4 regions of the Paenibacillus sp. FSL W7-1332 genome follow, and region 4 is predicted to be linked to each of the others. Evidence: a T-box and tRNA genes for the amino acid it is inferred to sense, from the RefSeq annotation. Region 4 holds a T-box; the other regions hold tRNA genes.
The links. A T-box is a leader RNA that pairs with one kind of tRNA and senses whether it is charged. The one in region 4 lies ahead of leuS (leucine--tRNA ligase), so its partner is inferred to be a tRNA-Leu.

Region 1: it encodes a tRNA-Leu, which carries the amino acid that the T-box ahead of leuS (leucine--tRNA ligase) is inferred to sense. The anticodon was not compared.
Region 2: it encodes a tRNA-Leu, which carries the amino acid that the T-box ahead of leuS (leucine--tRNA ligase) is inferred to sense. The anticodon was not compared.
Region 3: it encodes a tRNA-Leu, which carries the amino acid that the T-box ahead of leuS (leucine--tRNA ligase) is inferred to sense. The anticodon was not compared.

The regions. Positions count from the first base shown of each region.
Region 1 covers NZ_CP150209.1:2,294,194-2,296,395, reverse strand. The annotation lists gene MKX98_RS10015 (hypothetical protein) at 1-376, opposite strand, end outside; gene MKX98_RS10010 (uracil-DNA glycosylase) at 396-1,082, opposite strand; tRNA gene MKX98_RS10005 (tRNA-Leu) at 1,288-1,373, opposite strand; gene MKX98_RS10000 (polysaccharide deacetylase family protein) at 1,733-2,202, shown strand, end outside.
Region 2 covers NZ_CP150209.1:5,358,106-5,360,307, reverse strand. The annotation lists gene MKX98_RS24290 (chromate transporter) at 1-282, shown strand, start outside; gene MKX98_RS24285 (chromate transporter) at 297-830, shown strand; tRNA gene MKX98_RS24280 (tRNA-Leu) at 934-1,017, shown strand; gene MKX98_RS24275 (hypothetical protein) at 1,213-1,953, shown strand; gene MKX98_RS24270 (hypothetical protein) at 2,053-2,202, opposite strand, start outside.
Region 3 covers NZ_CP150209.1:6,138,958-6,141,159, forward strand. The annotation lists gene MKX98_RS27750 (hypothetical protein) at 1-17, opposite strand, end outside; gene MKX98_RS27755 (zinc ribbon domain-containing protein) at 107-349, opposite strand; gene MKX98_RS27760 (organic hydroperoxide resistance protein) at 478-903, opposite strand; tRNA gene MKX98_RS27765 (tRNA-Leu) at 1,088-1,170, opposite strand; gene MKX98_RS27770 (helix-turn-helix transcriptional regulator) at 1,274-1,636, opposite strand; gene MKX98_RS27775 (PAS domain-containing protein) at 1,814-2,202, shown strand, end outside.
Region 4 covers NZ_CP150209.1:2,137,516-2,139,717, reverse strand. The annotation lists gene leuS (leucine--tRNA ligase) at 1-955, opposite strand, end outside; T-box leader at 1,045-1,297, opposite strand; gene MKX98_RS09290 (AraC family transcriptional regulator) at 1,338-2,202, opposite strand, start outside.

The DNA.
Region 1 (2,202 bases), 160 kb from region 4:
ATCGAACCACAAAATAATGCTCGTCCTTGCGCAATATCATGCCATTTGACAGGGTAACGGTATCCTCATCGTGAGAAGTCAGGATGGCCTGTGATGACACCAGTCGGTTGCCCCTCCATATCATGACGGAAGATCCGAAATAGACGGCATTATCGAATTGAATGGTATGGTTCACGACATAACCGATGGAGTTCAAGGCCGGGTATGCGTTTCTCGGCATAATTCTATGAATGGCACGAAACGGTATAACAAGCTCACCCGGGCCAAGAATCACTTTTTCCTGAACGGGGTCCCATCCTTTCAACACACCTTCAACCGTGCTTTTTGCCCCGTCTAAACGCTGAATGACAACATGACGACCAATCCAATGTTTCATGAAGGTCACCTCTCGCGGATTATTCATCTCCATCGCCCGGCGTGTTCGGAATGTCCCAATTCACCGGATCCATACCCTTTTGCATTAAAAAAGCATTAGATGCTGAAAATGGACGACTACCGAAGAATCCTTTATGCGCTGCAAACGGACTCGGATGACTGGACTCAAGCACCTTATGCCGGCTTCGGTCTATGAAGGAGCCTTTCTTCTGTGCGTAACTTCCCCATAATATAAAAACCATCGGCTGATCGCGTTCATTCAGTTTCGTAATGACCGTATCGGTGAATTTCTCCCACCCGATCCCTTTGTGTGAGTTCGGCTCGCCTTCGCGAACCGTAAGCACGGCGTTAAGCAGCAGCACCCCTTGATCCGCCCACGATTGCAAGGAACCGTGATTGGGAATCGAGATTCCCAGATCCGAAGCAAGCTCCTTATGTATATTTCGTAAAGACGGAGGAATCGCAACCCCGGGCGAGACGGAAAAGCTCAGCCCCTGCGCCTGTCTTCGACCGTGATAAGGGTCTTGTCCCAAAATAACGACTTTCGTCGATTGGTACGATGTTTGCTGAAGAGCCCGAAATATATCTTCCTTGGGGGGATACACCGTGCAGCGCCGGTATTCCTCGTCCACCCGTTCCATCAACGCTTGAAAATAAGGCTTATCCATTTCTCCCTGCAGAATAAGGTCCCAATCATTGTTAAACATCCGCATGTCTCCTCTCTCCTCCTCACACAGGCCAGCATGGAATCATAAAAGAATGCGATTTCTATAATCGGAACACCAACATCTTCCGTTCAATTTGAATCAAATAACAACACGCATCATGAGTTGACCTTGTGTCGATTTAAAAAATAAGCCGGCACCCATACGGGGGCCGACTTATTTTGCATCTTACCAGACGCTGTTATAATGCCGAGGACGGGGGTCGAACCCGTACGGTAGTCACCTACCGCAGGATTTTAAGTCCTGTGCGTCTGCCAATTCCGCCACCCCGGCATATTTATCCGCGCATGTTCCTAGCGTCGTTCACGTTCACTTACATAACCGAAGGTACGCGTGGAATTCGCAATATTTTGCGATCTCATTCCGATATCTAGGTGTGCACATTTCGTCTTAGCGACAAAATTGATAATACCATGTCCAACCATATGATGTCAATATATGAAACTCATAATTTTTCGCATCACCCTATCCAAAGCCTCATGCTCGATAGCTTCAAGCCTCCGCGCTAACCCATCCGTTCGAATCCTTCCGCTTTCCGTAAAGAATAATTTTACCGTAATCACCAAATGATAAATATGCTTGCACTGTCATTTGCGAAGACTAGAACAACAGAGAAAAGGATACCGCTCACCATGAAAAAACTCTCAACCGTCATATGGATCGCTCTCTCCATCTCCCTTTGCCATCAACATGTTGTCAACGCCAGCCATGCGCCATCCGCTTCCAAGGGCAGGGGTTATTATGAGGAACGAGGCGAGATAGTATGGGAAGTCCCCACTCACAATAAAGTAATTGCTCTTACCTTTGACGATGGTCCGGACGCGCAGAACACCGTTCAAATTCTGGATCTGCTAAAGCAATATGACGCAAAAGCCACCTTCTTCGTTGTTGGCAGCCGGGTGGAGAAGCACCCCGAGATCGTAGCGCGGGAGCTGCAGGAAGGCCATGAAATCGGCAATCACTCTTACTCCCATCCTCCTTTTCACAATATTAATGTCAGCAAGTTAACAAACGAGTTAAACCAGACGCAAGATGCGATCTTTCAGGCAACCGGCATTCGAACCGTCCTGTTTCGTCCACCGGGAGGCAGCTATAATGAAGC
Region 2 (2,202 bases), 3.2 Mb from region 4:
GCTTTAAAAGGCATCCATGCCGCGGTGGTCGCCTTGATTATCGTAGCCGCTTTGAAAATGTGGAAATCCTCCATCCTGGATGCTGCGACGCTGATCATTACTGCGATAGCGGTTATGTTGCTTTTGTTCACCGGTATTCACTCGTTTTTGTTAATCTTAGGCGGACCGATTGCAGGGATAACGATCGTCCGGATTAAGCGAAAATGCGGGATGACCGTACGTATGGAAAAGGCGTGGACCGAGGAAAATCGGGAGCTGCATTTCCCCGAATATTACATCTGAAGGGTGATCATCTAATGCTGTGGCAGTTGTTTCTTGTCTTTATCAAAGTAGGGCTCATTTCATTTGGCGGCGGGTACGCGGTGATGACGCTGATTCAGCGGGAGGTGGCCGTAAAGGGATGGATGAATGCCGATGAATTTCAGGAGATTGTGGCATTGGCGGGAATGGCCCCCGGCTCCATTGCTACGAATGCCGCGACGCTGATTGGCTATTCAGAAGCGGGATTTTTAGGCGCTATAGCAGCTACGGTAGGCATCATTCTGCCTTCATTGGTTATCGTTATCTTAATTACGGCTTTCTTTATGAAGCTGCACAGCAGTGAATGGGTCAAGTCGTCGTTTTACGGTTTGCGTCCCATCGTAACAGGCTTAATCATTTACGCCGCAATCCACTTCGGACTAAGCGGGCGAAGCGAGCCGCTGCTGAGCTGGTCGATGACCGGAATGCTGCTGATTTGCGCAGTATGTCTTGTCCTGGTAACGAAATACAAAGTCCATCCATTTGCCGTGATTTTGTTGTCGGCCGTCGCGGGAATCGTCATGTTTTGAATGGAATCGAGGTTTGCAAATTGTTTTCTTTTGCTTGTTGACTCACTTGGCGATGCATGATATTATGAATTTCGTTGCTGCAAAACAATGCACAATAAAAAACGCGGTCGTGGCGGAATTGGCAGACGCGCACGGTTCAGGTCCGTGTGGGCTAACCCCCGTGGAGGTTCGAGTCCTCTCGACCGCATCTATGAAGCAAAGCTGTTTTTCAAGTGAAATTAAACTTGAAGAACAGCTTTTTTCGTTCCTCTTCATGTGGAAATCGCGTTATACTAAACTGGAGGAACCGTTCAGCTTTAGGGTGAATGGAGTGGATTTATAATATTTGGCCTGTTAGCAGAAGTCACTGGCGGGTTATTTTGAATACAAGGGGTGTGATCCTGTGATAAAACCTCGAAAAGGGCTTGGCTTTATTTTGTTGATGCTCGTAGCTGTGAGTTTGTCTGTTGGATGTCAACGAACAGATGTGGGGAATGTGGCTGAGCATCCTGTGCCTGAGCGATCGTTGGAATCTTCGAATGGAGATACTCAGAAGACAGAGCTCTCTTCCGGATCAGAAGATCCTTTAGGTGGAGGGAGCGACGCCGCAGGAAGCGGTGCGGTCGCAGAACAGAATGATACGGACGTAACTCCAGATAATCAGGCCGCTGAACCCGATGTGGATTTAGCAGATGTGACGGCGGTCCGGCACATTAATCATAACTCGGGCTGGATTGGTGGAGAAGGCTGGATTGCTTTTAGTGATAACGGTGGCACGGAATGGGAGGTTCAGGCTCAGCCAAAAGGCACCGTACGCCAAATCTTTGCACTGAATGGCAAGCAGGCCTGGACTGTGATGGAGAATAACGATCTGTACCGCACAACGGATGGCGGTGAGACGTGGATTCGGATTGGAAGCACGCCGAATGCCGGATTTCTTCATTTCATTTCGCCTGAAACAGGATTCAGCGGGCAAGCCAAAACCGAGGACGGGGGCCAAACCTGGAGCAACCTGGATATACCGGATACGACCGCCAGCAGTCCTGCCACGGGAGCTATCACCGATGAAGCTGCCAGAGCTCCCAAGAACGAAGAGGCTGTTTCAGGATCGTTGTATGTTGTTAACACGAAACCCCATAACTGATTGATAACAAAGAAGACCGGAGCTCTCCGGTCTTCTTTTTGTGGTTATGCCTCCAATCTCAGCAAGAAAGAGGCAGAACGATAAACATCATATCGTTCATTAAGGCAGCTCTTTGAATATCATTCGTGAGCCCAGCCATAGACCAGCGGCAACTCCGAATAAGCCGAAGAGGGCCACCAGGACGATCAGATTAAAGGAGTGCCAACCAAGCAGGAATCCAATACCGCTTCCCATGGTTGTTCCGGTGAG
Region 3 (2,202 bases), 3.5 Mb from region 4:
TGCGGTCTGTATGGCATGTTCATCACCCGTTTATTTTATTTAAATTCCCTATGACTGGTTTGTACTTTCTGGTACTTAGTCATATTAAAGAATTTTAGGGGTGATGTCAACCGAAGAACACATCCAGGATCGAGCCAAGCTGCCCCCTCTTTTTACCTTCTAATATATCCGGGTTGAACACTTCCACATATCCGCAGTTCGTACAGGAAACAAATAGGAAATGATTGTGCTGAATATCAAACATCTTGCTCAGCCCGGCCCCTGACATCGAGACCTCTTTCGTCTGGCAGTGATTCCCTCCGCATTTGCTGCATACAAACCGTTCCTCTATCATTTGTTCAATACTCATCTTAAGCGCCCCTTTCCAATTCATAGCTTTAACTGAAATACGGAGTATCATGTAAAAAGTTTCATATTCCGCATCGTAAGCCGACAAAAAAGGATGGCCCTCCATTTCAGAGGACCATCCGAATTCCTTTATGGTTCGCTTACGCTTAACTCCACGTCGATGTTGCCTCGGGTAGCCTTGGAATAAGGGCAGAACGCATGCGCCTTCTTCGCGAGGTCCTCCGCCTGGCTTCGTTCGATTCCCGGCATTTCGATCTTCAGCTTCACCGCAAGCTTAAAACCGTCAGCGCCATCGTCCTTTCCGATCATGACCTGAGAATGGATCACGACATCCTTGAGCTCGATGCCCTCTTTGCGGGCGATATGAGCCAGGGCGCTTTCGTAACAGGCGCCATAGCCGGCCGCAAACAGCTGCTCCGGATTGGTTCCGTCACCGCCCGGTCCTCCAAGCTCCTTCGGCATGCTTAATTTGTGATTAAGAACCCCATCGGTAGATTCAACAGAGCCTTCACGCCCTCCAATGACTTTTACATCTGCTGTGTATAATGGTTTCATGCTCGTTCATCTCCTTCATGCCCTATTATGGTCTCTACATGTACTCTTTAAACTTGCAGCACAAATTGAAACGATAATTGGGCAAACTCGCATAAGAAACAGCATGTCCCAGCTTGCCAAGCAAACAAAAAAGCCGTTTATCAAAGGAAGAATTCCTCTTGATAAACAGCTTCTTCATAAAGTATGCGGTAGAGAGGACTCGAACCTCCACGGGTATACACCCACTACCCCCTCAAGATAGCGTGTCTGCCATTCCACCACTACCGCATGTTATAAGGGATGTTCTGTAGCGAACATTCCCTATTATACTGTTCCGTCACACAAAAGTAAAGATCCAAATTATGGGGGGGTCGCTTAGACGCATGAGCAGCTAGGTCTTATCGTTTCGTTTTTCCTTCCGGTATGCCGAAAACTCGATGTATTCCCGGATAAACTCCTTCTCATTCTCTGCCAATCCGGACATGATGGGAAGATCGGATGATTCCGGGTCCACTTCGTACTCCCCACGCGCTTCATTGACGCGGGTAGGGTTGCCCTTGCCAATAATCAACCAATCCAAGCTTACGGAAAAGAATGCAGCAATCTCAATCAATTTATTTGTACTCGGCGTTGTTTTCCCCCTCTTCCAATCACCAAAATTTCCTGTGCTGATCCCGAGGGTTTCACAAAACGCCTTCTTGGTCATACCTCGGCTTTCTATGAGATGTTCGATTCGTTGGTAAATAGACTGCATCAAACAACCGCCTTCCTAGTTCTCTTTGAAAGAAAATTACTTATGTACGTATTTTTCTCTTGCAAAACCACTTATTTACGTGTATAATCAAATATATATTGCCTAAATTATACCATAGTACTCATGGATCGTTGTATCTTTTACTCATGAGTCTATTCAGTATGAGGAGCGAGTCATTTGCCCTACGATACCATGATCACATCCTGGAATAATGCGGTTCATTCCTTGAACAAAGGATTGATGATCATTACGCCGGATGGCATCATAGACAAAATTAACGATCCACTCATTACCATGGCCGGAAGATATGGTGTTTCCCCTGAGTTTGGATGGCAGGGGGCATCTTTTTTTAATCTCGCTTCCAAGTCCCTGAGTCTGGCTTCATTTGGTCACTTTTTCCGTGAGTTGGATTTGCCCTCCGTAAGAGATGTTATGTTGGGGAAGCAATCTGATTATTCCTTTGAATATGCCGTACAATGGAACGGCCAAGAGAATTGGGTTTTATGTGAGGTACTGCCGCTGCTTATCAACAAGGACAGCCGTATTCACGGAGCTATGATATCATT
Region 4 (2,202 bases):
TAATGGCGTATGCACCCGTGAATACACCGGTTTTATCCTTGGCCAGATCCGTCCGCTCCAGGTCGCTTTTACGTGCTGCTTGATCTTGATAAGCCTTGACGGCTTCACGCTGATCGGCTGACGTAATCTTATCTACGAGGTCATGCTCCGGCGCCAGAACGCAGTAGGTTGCCCCGAACAGCGTATCCGGACGGGTCGTGAACACCTCCAGATGACCATCGTAACCTTCGATGTCAAAACGAACCTCAGCGCCTGTGGATTTGCCGATCCAGTTGCGCTGCATATCCTTCAGGCTTTCGCTCCAGTCCAGTTCATCCAGATCTTCAAGGAGACGATCCGCGTATTCGGTAATGCGCAGAATCCATTGGCGCATCGGTTTACGTACGACCGGATGGCCCCCGCGTTCGCTCTTGCCGTCGATGACCTCTTCGTTCGCAAGCACGGTACCGAGCGCTTCGCACCAGTTCACCGGCACTTCAGCCACATAGGCAAGGCCGCGCTTATAAAGCTGGATAAAGATCCACTGGGTCCATTTATAATATTCCGGATCGGTTGTGCTGATCTCGCGGTCCCAGTCATACGAGAAGCCCAGAGATTTGATCTGGCGGCGGAACGTATCGATATTCTGCACGGTAAACTCGCGAGGATGTTTGCCTGTGTCCATGGCATACTGCTCCGCTGGCAGACCGAAGGCGTCCCATCCCATCGGATGAAGCACGTTGTATCCGCGCATCCGCTTGTAACGGGACACGATGTCAGTCGCCGTGTACCCCTCCGGATGCCCTACGTGCAGGCCTGCTCCTGATGGATACGGAAACATATCCAGCGCATAAAATTTCGGTTTGGATGATGAATCTTCCGTTTTAAAGGTTTTGTTCTCATCCCAGTATTGCTGCCACTTCGGTTCGATGGCCTGCGGCTGATAGCCGTGGCCGGTTGGTTGATTGTCCGTCATACTCCATTGCTCCTCCTTCACAGTCAAGAGGCAAGGCCTGTGCCGTTGCCCAAAAAAACAAAAAAACCTCATCATCCATAGCGCTGATCGCTAGGGACGAGAGGTTTGATTCCCGTGGTACCACCCTAGTTAGCCAAAGGCATGCTTTGCCTTTCACTCCCTTTGCATCCTTATCGCGGATGAGACGACGATGCTTCAGCGGCCGAATCTGCCGAAATACAGCGGCCGGGTTAACACCATTGCTCCGAGGCGAGTTCATTCCTATCGTCAACCGGTTTTCACCAGACACCGGCTCTCTGCATGATCGAAAGTGGAACGATTGATCCTCATCATCGCGTTCATATTACCGTTTTAATGTGGCTATTATACCCAAAAAGTCCGATCAAGTCAACGAAAGCTCTTCCCCGCTTCTGCGATAATATTCCGGCGTCGTCCCGACCATGGCTTTGAACATCCGGCTGAAATGAGCCAAATGCTTGAAACCTGCCGCCTGGCTGATCTCCGTGATGCTGAGATGCGGATGGAGCCTGAGCAAAATTTTAGCTTGGTTAATCCGCCGGTGATACAAATATTTAAACACCGTCGTTCCGGTAACCTCCTTAAATAAGGAGGATAAATAGTGTTTCGTAATATGCATATCGCGGGCAATTTGCTCCAGCGTCAGATCCTGCATATAATGTTCCTCGACGAACGATACGACATGCTGGACATGCCGCTCTTTCTCGGAGATAGAGTCCTGATCCTGCACAGCGTCCTGGCACCAGTCCGCGATGACGTACATCATCTCCTGAATACGCAAGGTCATCCGTTCCTGGCGAAAACCGGCCGTGGATGCCGAGAGGCGATGTATATCGGCCAACATGCCTTCGAATTCGTCCCGATTGGCCCCTGTCAGTGTCATGCGATGATTTCGCAGCGATTCGAAGGGATCCAGCAATATCGATTTGGCCGTCTCCGAAAGCCCTTTGCAGATCCAGGCCGGATCGAAATGCAGAATACTTCTGACGTATCTGGAATCGGGCTCAACATTCGGACAATGGAGCGTAAGCCCGTTCATCAGGAGCAGATCCCCCGGTTTCAGGGTGAAAACGGAATCGCCGATCAAATAAGTGCAGCGTCCTTCATGGAAATAATAAATTTCATAAAAAGCATGCGAGTGAAACTGCCCTCCCGACAGCGGCTGTTCATTGTAATAGGTCAGATCAAACGGCGCTTGCAGCTGCATGCGGTCAAAGCCTGGCATCATA